DNA from 2 places in the Lactobacillus sp. ESL0233 genome. Region 2 is predicted to be linked to the other one. Evidence: predicted binding sites of a transcription regulator. Region 2 holds the regulator's gene; the other holds the start of a gene.
What was found. The regulator NrdR, encoded in region 2, represses ribonucleotide reductase genes. The targets are predictions, from matches to a motif close to ACACNATATATNGTGT.
Positions count from the first base shown of each region.

Region 1: a site for NrdR is predicted at 4,319-4,334, ahead of F5ESL0233_RS07920 (deoxynucleoside kinase). Genes of this name have one in related genera too.

Region 1 is NZ_REHH01000009.1:336,984-344,317, forward strand. It holds gene F5ESL0233_RS07895 (ABC transporter ATP-binding protein/permease) at 1-1,592, shown strand, start outside; gene F5ESL0233_RS07900 (glucosamine-6-phosphate deaminase) at 1,741-2,466, shown strand; gene amaP (alkaline shock response membrane anchor protein AmaP) at 2,825-3,379, shown strand; gene F5ESL0233_RS07910 (DUF2273 domain-containing protein) at 3,392-3,571, shown strand; gene F5ESL0233_RS07915 (Asp23/Gls24 family envelope stress response protein) at 3,594-4,094, shown strand; gene F5ESL0233_RS07920 (deoxynucleoside kinase) at 4,376-5,023, shown strand; gene F5ESL0233_RS07925 (deoxynucleoside kinase) at 5,039-5,731, shown strand; gene F5ESL0233_RS07930 (amino acid ABC transporter permease) at 6,019-6,660, shown strand; gene F5ESL0233_RS07935 (amino acid ABC transporter ATP-binding protein) at 6,679-7,320, shown strand.
Region 2 is NZ_REHH01000007.1:523,430-530,763, reverse strand. It holds gene polA (DNA polymerase I) at 1-1,205, shown strand, start outside; gene mutM (DNA-formamidopyrimidine glycosylase) at 1,218-2,048, shown strand; gene coaE (dephospho-CoA kinase) at 2,045-2,662, shown strand; gene nrdR (transcriptional regulator NrdR) at 2,649-3,116, shown strand; gene F5ESL0233_RS05715 (DnaD domain protein) at 3,119-4,477, shown strand; gene dnaI (primosomal protein DnaI) at 4,485-5,384, shown strand; gene thrS (threonine--tRNA ligase) at 5,692-7,334, shown strand, end outside.

The DNA.
Region 1 (7,334 bases), on a different contig from region 2:
CTAATATTATGACTAAAAAAGGGCGAACTGCTCTAACTGCTTTTGCTTCAAGTATTGGTATTATTTCTATTGCAATAGTGTTAGCTTTGTCTAATGGTTTTCAAAAACAGATTGATACAACTATGAGCAAAGCATTAGCCAAATATCCTGTAACAATTACACAAAGTGCTGCTAATTTTGATAGTTTTGCGCAAGAAAAAAACTCTAAGAACGTTGCTAAAAATCGAGGTTATATAACTGCTAGAAAAGATAAGGCGCAACAAAGTTCCCACAAAAACAAAATTACACTAGATTATATTAACTACATTAAAAGGATTAATCCTAAATATGCTAATAACATCTCTTATCAAGTTGGAGTTAACCTCAACCTTTTAGGAAAAATTGACGGCAAAGTTAAGCGTGTGCAGTTTTCACCATTAGAAGCTGGTTCAACTATGACTGAAGCATATTCACAAATGCAAACACAAGCAGCCAGCATGTCTTTTATGGGATCGACCGTTTTCCCTACTGAACTTGATAAAAGTCAGGGCAATATTTTAAAAGAGAACTATCACTTACTATCCGGTACTTGGCCCAAATCAGCAACTGATTTAGTTTTAGTAGTTGATAGTCAGAATACTATTATAGATAATGTACTAAAAAATTTAGGTCTTAACATCAAAAATGGAGCTAAAGTTGACCTTAGCCAATTAGTTGGTAGAGAATTTAGAATTGCTACTAATGATGATTACTATCAAAAATTGCCTACAGGAATGTTTATTCCCAAAAAGGTAAACTCAGCCATGTATGCTAATAGTAAGCTTAAACTGCGAATCGCTGGTGTCATTCGACCTAAAAATAAAGATTCACTAGAACTATTAGCAAATGGTATTGCCTATAGTGACCAACTAGCACAGCAAGTTATTAAAGAAAACCAAAGTTCAGCAATTGTTAAAGCACAAAAAAACTCTAATCAGAATGTGCTAACAGGACAAGATATGAATAAGACCACTAAAAAGCAGGTATTGCAAGCAATTGGTGGTTCTACAATTCCCGCTGGAATTATGATTTATCCTAATAACTTTAAGGCAAAAAATAAGGTCTTAAATTATTTAGATAACTGGAATAAAGGTAAAACTAAACAAGATAAAATCAATTATACCGATATGTCTAGTGCAGTAACTACTATGACTGGCGGATTATTAAATGGAATTACTGCTGTTTTAATTGCTTTTGCTGCAATCTCACTTGTAACTTCAATGATTATGATTGGAATATTAACTTATACTTCAGTCTTAGAAAGAACCAAAGAAATTGGGATTTTAAAAGCTCTTGGAGCACGAAAAAAAGATATTACTCGTGTTTTTGATGCTGAAACCTTTATTTTGGGAATTTTTTCTGGTATTTTGGGAATTGTAATTGCCTGTCTATTAATTTTCCCAATCAACAGTGTACTTTATTCCGTCACTGATTTGACCAATGTAGCTCAACTTAATCCAATTCATGCTCTTGTTTTAATTGGTATTTCCACCATTTTGACGATGCTTGGCGGACACTTGCCTGCCCGCATAGCGGCCAAAAAAGATGCCGCCATTGCTTTAAGGAGTGAATAAAATATTTTAAGTCTTAATCAATGTTCTATTTGGAAAGAATATTGATTAAGGCTTTTTTAATTATTTTAAAAAAAGCCGCCCTATCTCTAGTTGACAAATTGGCATATACCAATTTATAATTAACTTAATATTTTTGGGAGGCCTATTTATGAAAATAATTATTAAGGACAACAAAGCAAGTGCTAGTAAGCAAGCGTTTGCAATTTTTAAAAACAGCATTAGCAATGGAGCAAAAGTTATTGGTTTAGCAACTGGTTCCACTCCGGAAAATCTTTATCAAGAATGGGTTGATAGCCAACTTGATAATAGTAACTTAATTAGTATTAATCTTGATGAATATGTTGGCTTAGATGAAAAAAGTGACCAAAGTTACCACTATTTCATGCAAAAACATCTTTTCAAACAAAAGCCATTTAAGAAATCATATATACCTGATGGTATTTTAGCTATTAGCAATCCACAAAAAGCTTCAGCTGACTACAATAAAATTATCGAAGACAATCCAATTGATATTCAACTTTTAGGTTTAGGTCAAAATGGTCATATTGCTTTTAATGAACCTGGAACCGCATTTGATTCAATCACACATGAAGTTCAATTAACTGAAAATACTATTCAGGCAAATTCTCGTTTCTTTAGCAATATTGATGACGTTCCTAAGTCAGCAATTTGTATGGGTATTGCTAATATTATGAGTGCAAAAGAAATAGTAATTATGGCGTTTGGAGAAAATAAAGCTGATGCCGTCCAAAAAATGATTGAAGGACCAGTAACTGAAAAAGTTCCTGCATCTATTTTGCAAAATCATCCAAATGTAACATTAATTATTGACCAAAGTGCTGCTAATAAATTAGATGAAAAATATCGCAATTAGTACTTAGATTAAGCAAATCAAAAAAGAAATTAAAACCCTTTAGACTAAACTGTCTGAAGGTTTTTTTATTTAGTAATTAAACAGATACATCTAGTCTTAAACAGTAAGTTGTTTAAATTCAGTTAGTCAGCAGTAAAATAGCTCCCGCACCAGTTAGTTTAGCTTTGCCCTTTTTATTTTAATACTTTTTATTTTGTTCAAAATCAGCTGAATTCGTTAACATTATTGATTTTTATTATTTAATTATAATGTTATTTAATATATTAACCAAAAATTGTATACATATTAGTGCATATTTCTATGCTAGTAAAATATTATGTATTATACTTAGGTTAGATTAAGAGAGGATGGTGATAAGTTGAAACGAATTAAGAAATGGTTTATGATCATATGCTTCTTGCTAATGATGCCGCTACCAATATTTATTCTCTGGGATACTAGTGGTTTTTGGCAAAAGTACTTAAAAATCAGCTTACCTACTTTAGGGAAGCTCAACCCAATTTTTACTTGGTACCTGATTGGTATCAGTGCCATTATTTTATTGGTACTAGTTGTTAGTTTAATAATAATTTTGTTCTGGCCTGTACAACGATACTTTAATTTGATTCATAAAAAAGATGGTCAAGTTAAAATAACTAGCAAGGCTATTAATAGCTATGTGGCCAATTCTTTAAATGATTTACCTTATTTAAATAATCCAAAAGTGGTTTCACGATTAACTAATCGTAAAATCAAAATTAAGATTAGTGGCGACCTTGGAGCAGGTGAAAATATGGCTCCCTTGCTTGACAATTATTTAGAAGAATTAAACAAAAATCTCAAGTTATTATTAGGGATTGATCAAAAACCTAAGATTAAAATTAAATTTGTAAACTATCACACTTCTAATAAACCAGAACAGCGCGTTCAATAAAGGAGGCAAGCAATGAAAGAAAATTTAGAAAAGTACCTCCCAGAAATAAGCGGTGCAGTAATCGGTTTATTACTAGCATTTTGTTTTATAGGACTGGGATTTTACAAAACTATTTTCGTCATCGTTATGTTAGTCTGCGGCGCTTTAGTTGGTCATTATTGGCCCTTACTAAAAAACTTAAAAAACAGATAATTACCGAAAGGAACTGATATTTATGGTACAAACTAATTCAAAACAAGAAATAAAAGGCGATTTAAATTATGATACTAAGGTAATTCAAAAAATTATCGGTATTGCTTTATCAGACGTAAAAGGACTCTTAACTGTCAACGGTGGCTTCTTTTCAAACTTAGCTGATAAAATTGTTAATAACGATGATGTTACCTCAGGGGTCAATGTTGAAGTTGGTAAAAAACAAGTAGCTGTAGACATTGAAATTGTTGCTGAATATGGTATTCAAATTTCTAAGTTATATGACCAAATCAAACAAAAAATCCATGATAAAGTTAAAGAAATGACCGACTTAGATACTGTTGAAGTTAATGTAACGGTAGTTGATATAAAGACTAAAGAACAACATGAGAAAGATTCGGTTAGCTTGCAAGACAAGATTACCGGTACGGCTCAAGATGCTAAAGAAAAAATTGGTGGTCAAGTTGATAAAGTGCAGGACAAAGTAGAAGATAAAAAAGAAGCCAAAGCTAGAGTTAACTAACTATAATTAACTAATTCTACTTTACTTAACAAAAAGTGATAAATCACTAAATTCGGTTGAATCGTGTTTTATCACTTTTTTGTCTAAAAATTTATTGCTTAGCAAGTTAAGGTTTCACGTGTAACAAAATACAAGTTATCTGTATTTTAGTATTTTCTGAGCTGTATTATACAAAAACACTTGACATTTAAATTATTATTTTAATTAATTTTTTGCTTGTCTAACCACTATATCTCGTATTAAACTAGATATGAATCTATATATTGTATTTAAGAAAGAACGTGATTCAAGTTATTGTTTTAAGTGGGCCAATTGGAGCCGGTAAATCCAGTTTAACTAGTATTTTAGCTGAGCATTTGGGTACACAAGCGTTTTATGAAGGAGTCGATAACAATCCTGTTTTACCTCTATATTACCAAGACATGAAACGCTATACTTTTTTACTTAATATTTATCTACTCAATCATCGTTTAGCACAAATTAATCAGGCAATTCAAGAAAAAAATAGTGTATCTGATCGTTCCATCTATGAAGATGCCCTTTTTTTCCGAATGAATGCCGAAAATAATGTAGCTGACCCAACCGAATTTAAGATTTACGATAGTTTACTTGAGAATATGTTGGAAGATACGCCTGGTAACCCAAGTAAGAAACCGGACTTATTAATTTATATTCACGTTTCTCTTGACACGATGCTAAAACGCATTGAAAAACGTGGTAGATCATTTGAGCAATTAAGTACCGATCCCAGTTTAAAAGACTACTATGCTCGTCTAATTAATTATTATGAGCCATGGTATGAAAATTATGATGCTTCACCTAAAATGGCTATTGATGGTGATCAATATGACTTTATTATTGATGAGCATGCCAAAAAAGAAGTTTTACATCAAATTGATAATAAATTGCACGAAGTAGGCAATTTATAGTAAAGAAGGAACGTGATGACAGTTATTGTTTTAAGCGGGCCAATTGGAGCCGGTAAATCCAGTTTAACTAGTATTTTAGCCAATTATTTAGGAACCAAACCATTTTACGAAAGTGTTGACGATAACCCTGTATTGCCTCTTTTTTATGCGGATCCCAAAAAATATGCTTTCTTATTACAAGTATTTTTCTTAAATACTCGTTTTCGTAGCATTAAAGATGCATTAATGGATGACAACAATGTCCTTGATCGATCAATCTATGAAGATGCCCTCTTTTTTCAAATGAATGCTGATATTGGACGAGCAACCAAGGAAGAGGTTGACACATATTATGAACTTCTAAACAACATGATGACTGAACTTGAGCATATGCCTAAGCGTCAGCCTGATTTGCTTGTTCATATTGATGTATCATATAACACGATGCTCAAACGAATTCAAAAACGTGGTCGTCCTTATGAACAACTTAGTTATGATGCCACTTTAGAAGATTACTATAAGCAATTACTGCAATATTACAAGCCATGGTATGAAAAATATGACTATTCACCTAAAATGACAATTAACGGTGATCAATTAGATTTTATGACCAATAATCAAGATCGCCAAATTGTGCTTAACCAGATAGTCGCTAAATTAAAAGAAATCGGCAAACTACCTGAGACATGGCATAAATCAACTAATATTGAACTTATAGATCAGATTTAATTTAGCAATACCCCGAAATCAAAATAATTTCGGGGTATTATTATGTCCAAATTCATCGTCTTTAGATACAAAATATTATAAATGATGCCTAAATTATTACCCTTAGTCCTAACTATTTCTTATTTAGCATTTTTTCTTTTAAAGTAGCTTATTAATAAATAATCATAGTCAACTTTTTTAAGGTGATATCAAAAAAACTAATTTAATATTTTATTTATGTTATGCTTGTAATTACTTATCCTAGATAGATTAGTGTGCAATTTAACTTAAAAGGAGAAAAGATAGCGATGGCTTACATTATCTCAATTATTCCTGCTTTACTCGCAGGAGTAAAAATAACTTTACTGCTATTTTTGGGGACAATCATTATGGCAATTCCACTAGGAATAATTACCAGTCTAGGCTTACTATCAGCCATTAAGCCCCTAAAATTAATTTTGAAATTTTATATTTGGATTATGCGTGGTACCCCACTGTTATTGCAATTAATCTTTATTTTTTATGGCTTACCCATTATTGGTATAATTTTTCAACGCTATGACGCTGCGTTAGTTGCTTTAGTTATGAATTATACTGCTTATTTTGCTGAAATATTCCGTGGCGGTTTTCAGTCTATTCCCAAAGGACAATATGAAAGTGCTCACGTTTTGCAACTTAATTATTGGCAAACCTTGCGTTATATTATTATTCCGCAAGTCAGTAAAATAGTTATTCCTGCAATTGGCAATGAAGTTATCAACTTAATTAAAGATACTTCTTTAGTCTACGTAATTGGTCTTGGAGAACTTTTACGTGCTGGCAATGTAGCCAGTGCCCGTGATGTGACTTTGATTCCCCTAGTTATGGTAGGCATAATTTACTTATTAATAACTGGAATGATTTCATTTCTTTTAAAGCGAATCGAACTTAATTATTCAAAATGGAAATAACTAATTGGGGTCACAACTATGCTTGAATTAAAAAATATCACCAAAAAATTTGGTTCAAAAATTATTTTAAATAACCTTAATCTAACTATTTTAGACCAACAAATTTTAGCAATTGTGGGTAGTTCTGGCGCTGGTAAAACGACTCTGCTACGTTGTCTAACCGGCTTAGAAAAAATTGATGCTGGTCATTTTTATTGGAATCAACGAGAATTTAATCCTATCGAGCAGAACAAAAATAAACAAATTATGGGAGTCGTTTTTCAAAATTATGAATTGTTTCCTAACCTAAATGTAATAGATAATATTACCTTAGCGCCTCGCTTAGTACTTAAAAATACTCCTCAAGAACTACAAACAGCAGTGCAAAAACTATTACTAGAACTTGACTTAACTGGTAAAGAACGCCTTTATCCTTATCAACTTTCAGGCGGACAAAAGCAAAGAGTTGCTATTGCCCGTGCATTAGCAATGAAACCACAAATTCTATGTTACGATGAGCCTACTTCTGCCCTAGATCCAGCTTTACGTAATAAAGTTGCCAAAATTATTTTGCAACTTAAAAATAATACTGGCATGACACAAATTGTCGTTACGCATGATATGGAATTTGCTAAACAGATAGCTGATCGCATCTTTACCGTTAATACTTTAGCTAACTGAGAGGATAAATTAAG
Region 2 (7,334 bases):
GTATTGAACTGCCTGTAGCTCGAGTATTAGCAATTATGGAGATTAACGGGATTAAAGTTCAAGCCCATACTTTAACTGATTTGCAAAAAGAGTTTGCCGTTGAACTCAAAAATTTAGAAAGAAAAATATATGAAGAGGCCGGCGAAGAGTTTAATATTAATTCACCGAAGCAATTAGGTCACATTTTATTTGAAAAGTTGGGGTTGCCTGCTATTAAAAAAACAAAAACCGGTTATTCAACTTCAGTTGATGTTTTAACACAATTGCAAGATCAAAGTCCCATTATTGCTGATATTTTAACTTATCGGCAAACTGCCAAAATTCAGTCAACCTATGTTAATGGGTTACTTGATGTAATTAAGCATGATGGACGAGTTCATACGCGCTATCTACAGACTTTAACAGCAACTGGGCGTTTATCCTCTGTTGATCCGAATTTACAAAATATTCCTACTCGGACACAGGAAGGTAAGCAGATTAGAAAAGCCTTTGTACCAAGTGATCCAGCTGGTTACATTTTTTCTTGCGATTATTCTCAAATAGAATTACGGATTTTAGCTCAAGTTTCTGGTGATGAGCAAATGCAAGAAGCTTTTAGAACTGGCTATGATATTCATGCGCATACTGCTATGAAAATTTTCAAATTGAAATCTCCAGCAGAAGTAACCCCATTAATGAGGCGTAGAGCCAAAGCAGTTAATTTTGGTATTGTTTATGGCATTTCAGATTATGGCCTATCCAAAAATTTGAATATCAGTCGTAAGCAAGCTCAAGAATTTATCGATAATTACTTTGAACAATACCCCCAAATTAAAGAATATATGGATAAAGCGGTTCAAATAGCTCGTGAAAAGGGTTATGCTGAAACTATTATGCATCGCCGGCGTTATTTACCAGATATTCACGCTAAAAACTTTAATATTCGATCATTTGCTGAACGTACTGCAATTAATTCGCCAATTCAAGGATCTGCAGCAGATATTATTAAAATTGCGATGATTAATATGCAACGCAAGTTAGATGAACTTCATTTAAAAACAAAAATGGTTGTTCAAGTTCATGATGAATTGATTTTTGATGTTCCTAAAGATGAGTTAGCAACTATCAAAGAGATTGTTCCTGCAGTGATGCAATCAGCAGTACATTTAGATATTCCATTGGTTGCTGATTCAGGCTATGGTCATGATTGGTTTGATGCAAAGTAAGGAGATAGATCAATGCCAGAAATGCCAGAAGTAGAAACAGTTCGCCGAACTCTTCTTCCTTTGGTTAAAGGAAAAACGATTCAAGCAGTTACGGTGTGGTATCCCAAAATTATTGCTAGTGATTCTGAGCAATTTATTCAGCAATTAGTAGGTAAGAAAATCGAAACGATAGATCGTTATGCAAAATATTTACTAATTCGTTTAAGTGGTCAATTAACTATTGTTTCTCATTTGCGGATGGAAGGTAAATATCATTTAGTAGAGGTTAATACACCTAAAGATAAGCACGATCATGTTCAAATAGCTTTTACAGACAAAACAGCATTACGCTATAATGATGTCCGTAAATTTGGACGCATGCAATTGGTTAAGACTGGTACAGAAAAGGAAGTAACTGGTATTAGTAAATTGGGCTGCGAACCTAATTCATCTGAATTTACTACACAGTACTTGATGAATGCACTTAGTCGCAAAAAAAAGAATATAAAAAATGTACTGCTTGACCAAACAATTGTTGCTGGACTTGGTAATATTTACGTTGATGAAGTATTGTGGCAAACAAAAATTCACCCACTAAGTTTAGCCAATCAAATTCCGCAGTTTCAAGGACATCAATTGCACGATAATATTAATGAACTAATTGACTTGGCCATAAAAAAGCACGGCACAACCATACATACTTATCTTGATGCAAACGGTGATACGGGCGATTTTCAAAAATTACTGAAGGTATATGGACATAAAGGTGAGCCTTGCTCACGTTGTGGGGTTTTATTAGAAAAAATCAAGGTATCAGGACGTGGTACTACATTTTGTCCCAATTGTCAGGTGATTTATAAGTGACTATCGTGATAGGCTTAACTGGTGGAATTGCTAGCGGGAAGAGTACGGCAGATGCATTCTTTCGTAAAAAGAAGATACCAGTCATTGATAGTGACAGAATTGCTCATGAGATTTTAAATATAGATTATGCAGGCTATAAAGTTGTAGTGACAGAATTTGGATGTAATATTTTAAATTCAGATAAATCAATTAATCGTGCAAAACTTGGGCAAATAGTTTTTAATGATAAGCAGCAATTGAAAAGGCTGAATGCTATTACACATCCATTGATTTTAAAAGAAATTCAGGCTAAAATTACTCGATATAAAAAGGTAGGTGAGCTGATTGTTGTTCTTGATGCACCACTACTTTTTGAATCTAAAGCTCGAAATTTATGTGATTGTAGTATTTTAATTGCTTTACCAGAAAGTGAACAAATCAAGCGTTTAATGGTACGAGACAATTTAACTGAAAAAGATGCGATAGCTCGAATTAATAGCCAGATGTCGTTAGCCCAAAAAGCAAAGTTGGCTGATTATGTAATTTTAAATACCAGTACAATAAAAGTTTTAGAAACTAAATTAGATAAATTGATTAGTAAAATAATTAAGGAGTCAGAGTATGGAATGTCCTAATTGTCGACAAAATGCATCTCGTGTCATTGATTCACGACCTAGTGATGAAAATAGATCAATAAGACGGCGAAGAGAATGTGAAAATTGTGGTTTTCGGTTTACTACTTTTGAACGAATTGAGACAACACCTTTATTAGTAATTAAAAATGATGGTACACGGGAACCATTTAACCGCAAAAAAATACTTCATGGTGTAATGGCTGCTGGACAAAAACGCCCCATTACTAGTTCTCAATTTGAACAACTAGTTGATCATGTAGAAAATAAAATTAGACAACAAGGAATTAGTGAGATTTCATCTAAAAAAATTGGAAAATTGGTTATGGATGAATTAGCTGAATTAGATGATGTTGCCTATATTCGGTTTGCATCAATTTATCGTGAATTTAAGGATATGTCTAGTTTTATGAAGACAATGGAAGATATGATGGCAAAAAGAGAGAAGGGTAATTAGTCATGTTTATGACACCCAATCCTAAACAGCCTTTTTTAATTATTAATCGGGTAGAAATTTCTGTAACTGCACTACGCATTCTGGTTAAGTTATATCAACCATTAATTGGCGCGTTAGCGCTAGCTTTATATCTAAGCTTAAATGAGGATTACTATCCACAAATGATTCTGTCAGATGCACATGGACTGTATAGTCTACAAGAACAACTAGATTGCGACCTTAAAAGCTTGTTTAGCGCATTACATAAGTTGGAAGCTGTCGGATTAGTTCAAACAAAATTACTCGATAATAAGATTATGGGTCAAGTTTTAACTTTTCGTTTGGCAGAAGTGCCCAGTAGTAGTGAATTTTTTGCCACAACATTATTAGCTAGTTTATTAAAAGAAAAAGTTGGTGTTACAGTTTTTCAAAAGCTAAGTAGTGATTTTGCACATGAGAATAAGCAAAATAAAAATACTGTGACCGGATTGGCCAATGCACAAGATATATCCGCTTCATTTATGGATGTTTTTAGTTTGCCAAAAGCAGAGGCAATCGATCCTTCACCAGAAGTCAAACAAGCAGTGCGTGAAAACCAGGTTGATCAAAATCAACAAGCAAGTATCAATCAACAAGACAGTATTGATTGGGATTTTATGAAACAGCAATTTGAAATATATCAAATCCCAAATAGTGAAATTGATAAAAATCGTGAAGCAATTCGCGGTCTAATGCGGACATATGGTCTAGCCGAACAAGAATTTGTTGATGAAACTTTATCTTGTTTGCACGGTGAATATCAATTGAACATGCCATTAATTAAGCGAACGATTGCAAACACCATTCATGGCACAGATACACAGCAACAGAATCAAAAACGGACAATTCAAGTAAATTCAACTTTTAATGATAAGCAATTCAGTAAAAAAGAACAGGAAATTTTGCAATTAGCACATGAAAAAACTCCGGCGCAATTTATCTATTACTTAAAAAATGAGAGTCATGATTTTGTTGATGCAAATGAGTATCAATTACTTGATAATTTATATAACCAGAAAGGTATCTCAGCAGACTTGCTTAATATATTAACGTATATTTGTCTGCAAAGTAGCCCTAAGCTTTCTTATAATTTAACTAATACAATTTTACATGATTGGTTGCAACATGGGGTCCATTCAGGAGAACAAGCTTTAGAATATATTGCTAAAAGAAAACAGGCTAAACAAAAGAATAAAGTTAGTCATTATCGTAACTATAGTAAAAAATCAGTAGAAAAGGGTACCGATTGGAGTAGACATCAGGCAAAGGATGAAACTGATGTTTCAGTAGATGATTTAAAGAACTTCTTTAAGAATTTTGAAAGTGAAAATGGTATGAAGTAGGTAAAAAATGCGTGCAATAAATCAGCTAATAATTAACAATAATTCAAAACTAACTAAGAAAAATAATTTTGACGAGATTCGCAAGCAAATTTTAGCTGATCCTAAAATTCAAAAATTTATTAATAATTACCAAGATAAAATAACGGATGAAATGATTAATGCGAGCCTTTCTAGTTTATACGAATTTTATATCTCGCAACATCATAAAGATCCGGTGATTGTTGGCTATCGTCCAGAATTGATGTTAAGTAGCAATGCAATTACACTTAAGTATGTTCCTGAAGAAAGCAAATTAGCTCAAGATAGAGATCATAGTATCAAAAAGCATGTTCGTTTAATTAATTTACCACTAAATTTGCATAATGTACGTTTAAGTCAAGTGGAAGTGACTGCAGGCCGCAGAACAGCTATTGCTAAAATTCAAGAATTTTTGCGCAAATATCCAACAAATGTTCATCAAAAGGGTTTGTATTTATCAGGTGATTTTGGCGTAGGCAAGACTTATTTACTAGCTGGTCTTGCTAATTCGATAGCAGCGATGAATAAACAGGTTATTTTTTTGCATTTACCAACTTTTATTGCTAACTTAGCGAGTCATTTTGGCGACAACAGTTTAGCCAATGAAGTCCAGCGTATAGCTCACTGTGACTTGTTGATTTTAGATGATGTTGGTGCTGAAATATTAAGTCAATGGTCAAGAGATGAGGTTTTGGGCATAATTCTTCAGGCACGAATGGACAATGAACTGCCGACCTTTTTCTCCTCTAATTTTGCAATGGCAGATTTAGAAGAACATTTTAAGGAAACCAAAAATGCAATTGACCCAGTAAAAGCAGCGCGACTGATGGAACGTGTAAAGACACTCGCAACAGAAATAATTGTATCCGGACCCAATCGGCGTAGTTAATTTAATAAATATTGGTGGATGTTTTTGCTTTTTAAAAAATTATTGCAATTAAATGTTAAATATGTATAATTGTATTAAATGAATGAACATGATGTTGCTCGTATCAGAGAGAAAGACAGTATTCTGGAAGTTTTTCATTAGAGTCGACACCCCACTTATTCATTGTTAAAGAGTAAATAATTGGGTGAATTCCACTATCAATTCAGAAAGAGTGGGCTAGACAGAACTAGCCTAAATTGGGTGGAACCACGCTAAATACGTCCCAGTGCATAATGCACTGGGACTTTTTTTATTATTTGGAGGAAATATGAGCTTTTCAATTATTTTACCAGATGGATCAAAACGAGCTTTTGAACAAACAGTCACTATTAGTGAATTAGCATACAGCATTTCAACTTCTCTTGGCAAAGCAGCACTTGCTGGTAGAGTTAACGGACAACTTCATCCAGTAGAATATGAACTAAGTCAAGATGCTGAGGTGGCGATTATTACTGATCGGGATGAAGAAGGTTTAAATATTTTAAGAGCTAGTGCAGCTTTTGTTTTTGAAGTAGCAGCGAAGAAAGCTTATCCAGAGTTACGTTTAGGTGAACATGGCACTGAGACAGATGGGTTCTTTGTTGATACTGACAAAGAAAACCAAATCAAGATTAGTGAATTACCTGAACTTGAAAAAGCAGTTAAGCATTTAATTAAGGCTGGTGAAAAAATTGAAGCAGTGACAATGTCACGGGCAGAACTTCAAGAAATTTTCAGAGATAATGCTTTTAAACTTGATTTACTGCAAGCTGAAGCAAGCGATGAAATTACAGCATATAAGTTAGGTGACTTTATTGATTTTGGCTTTGATATTTTGGTATCAAATACTGGTAAAATTAAGCAATTTAAATTATTGTCGGTTGCGGGTGCTTATTGGCAGGGGCAGTCATCTAATCCAATGCTACAAAGAATTTCTGGAACGGCTTTCTTCAAAAAGGCTGATCTTGAGGCTGATTTAAAGCGCCGTGAAGAAATTAAAGAACGTGATCACCGCACAATTGGGCGTGATCTTGATTTATTCTTTGTTGATCCTAAAGTTGGTGCAGGATTACCATACTGGATGCCAAAAGGAGCAACTATTCGGCGCGTAGTTGAGCGTTATATTATTGATCGTGAAGTTGCAGATGGCTATCAACATGTATATACCCCAGTTCTTTTAAATGTAGATGCGTATAAGACCTCAGGTCATTGGGCACATTATCGTGATGATATGTTTCCTCCAATGGACATGGGCGATGGTGAAATGCTTGAAATTCGTCCAATGAATTGTCCGTCACACATTCAAATTTATAAGCATCATATCCGTTCATATCGCGAATTGCCTATTAGAATTGCTGAATTGGGAATGATGCACAGATATGAAAAATCTGGTGCTTTGTCAGGTTTGCAACGAGTACGTGAGATGACTTTAAATGATGGTCATACTTTTGTTACGCTTGACCAAGTACAAGCAGAATTTTCTAAGATTTTGAAATTAATTATGGACGTTTATAAGGACTTTGATATTACTGATTACTATTTCAGACTGTCATATCGCGATCCGAAGAATACAGAAAAGTATTTTGCTAATGATGAAATGTGGGAAAGAAGTCAATCAATGCTTAAAAAAGCGATGGATGACATGGGACTTGACTATGTTGAAGCAGAAGGTGAAGCTGCTTTTTATGGTCCGAAGTTAGACATTCAAACTAAAACAGCTCTGGGTGCTGACGAAACAATGTCAACAATTCAACTCGACTTTATGTTACCAGAAAGATTTAATTTGACTTATATTGGGCAAGATGGGGAAGAGCATCGCCCAGTGATGATGCACCGCGGAATTGTAGGCACAATGGAACGCTTTATTGCTTATTTAATTGAAATTTATAAAGGTGCCTTTCCAACGTGGCTTGCTCCAGTTCAAGTTGAAGT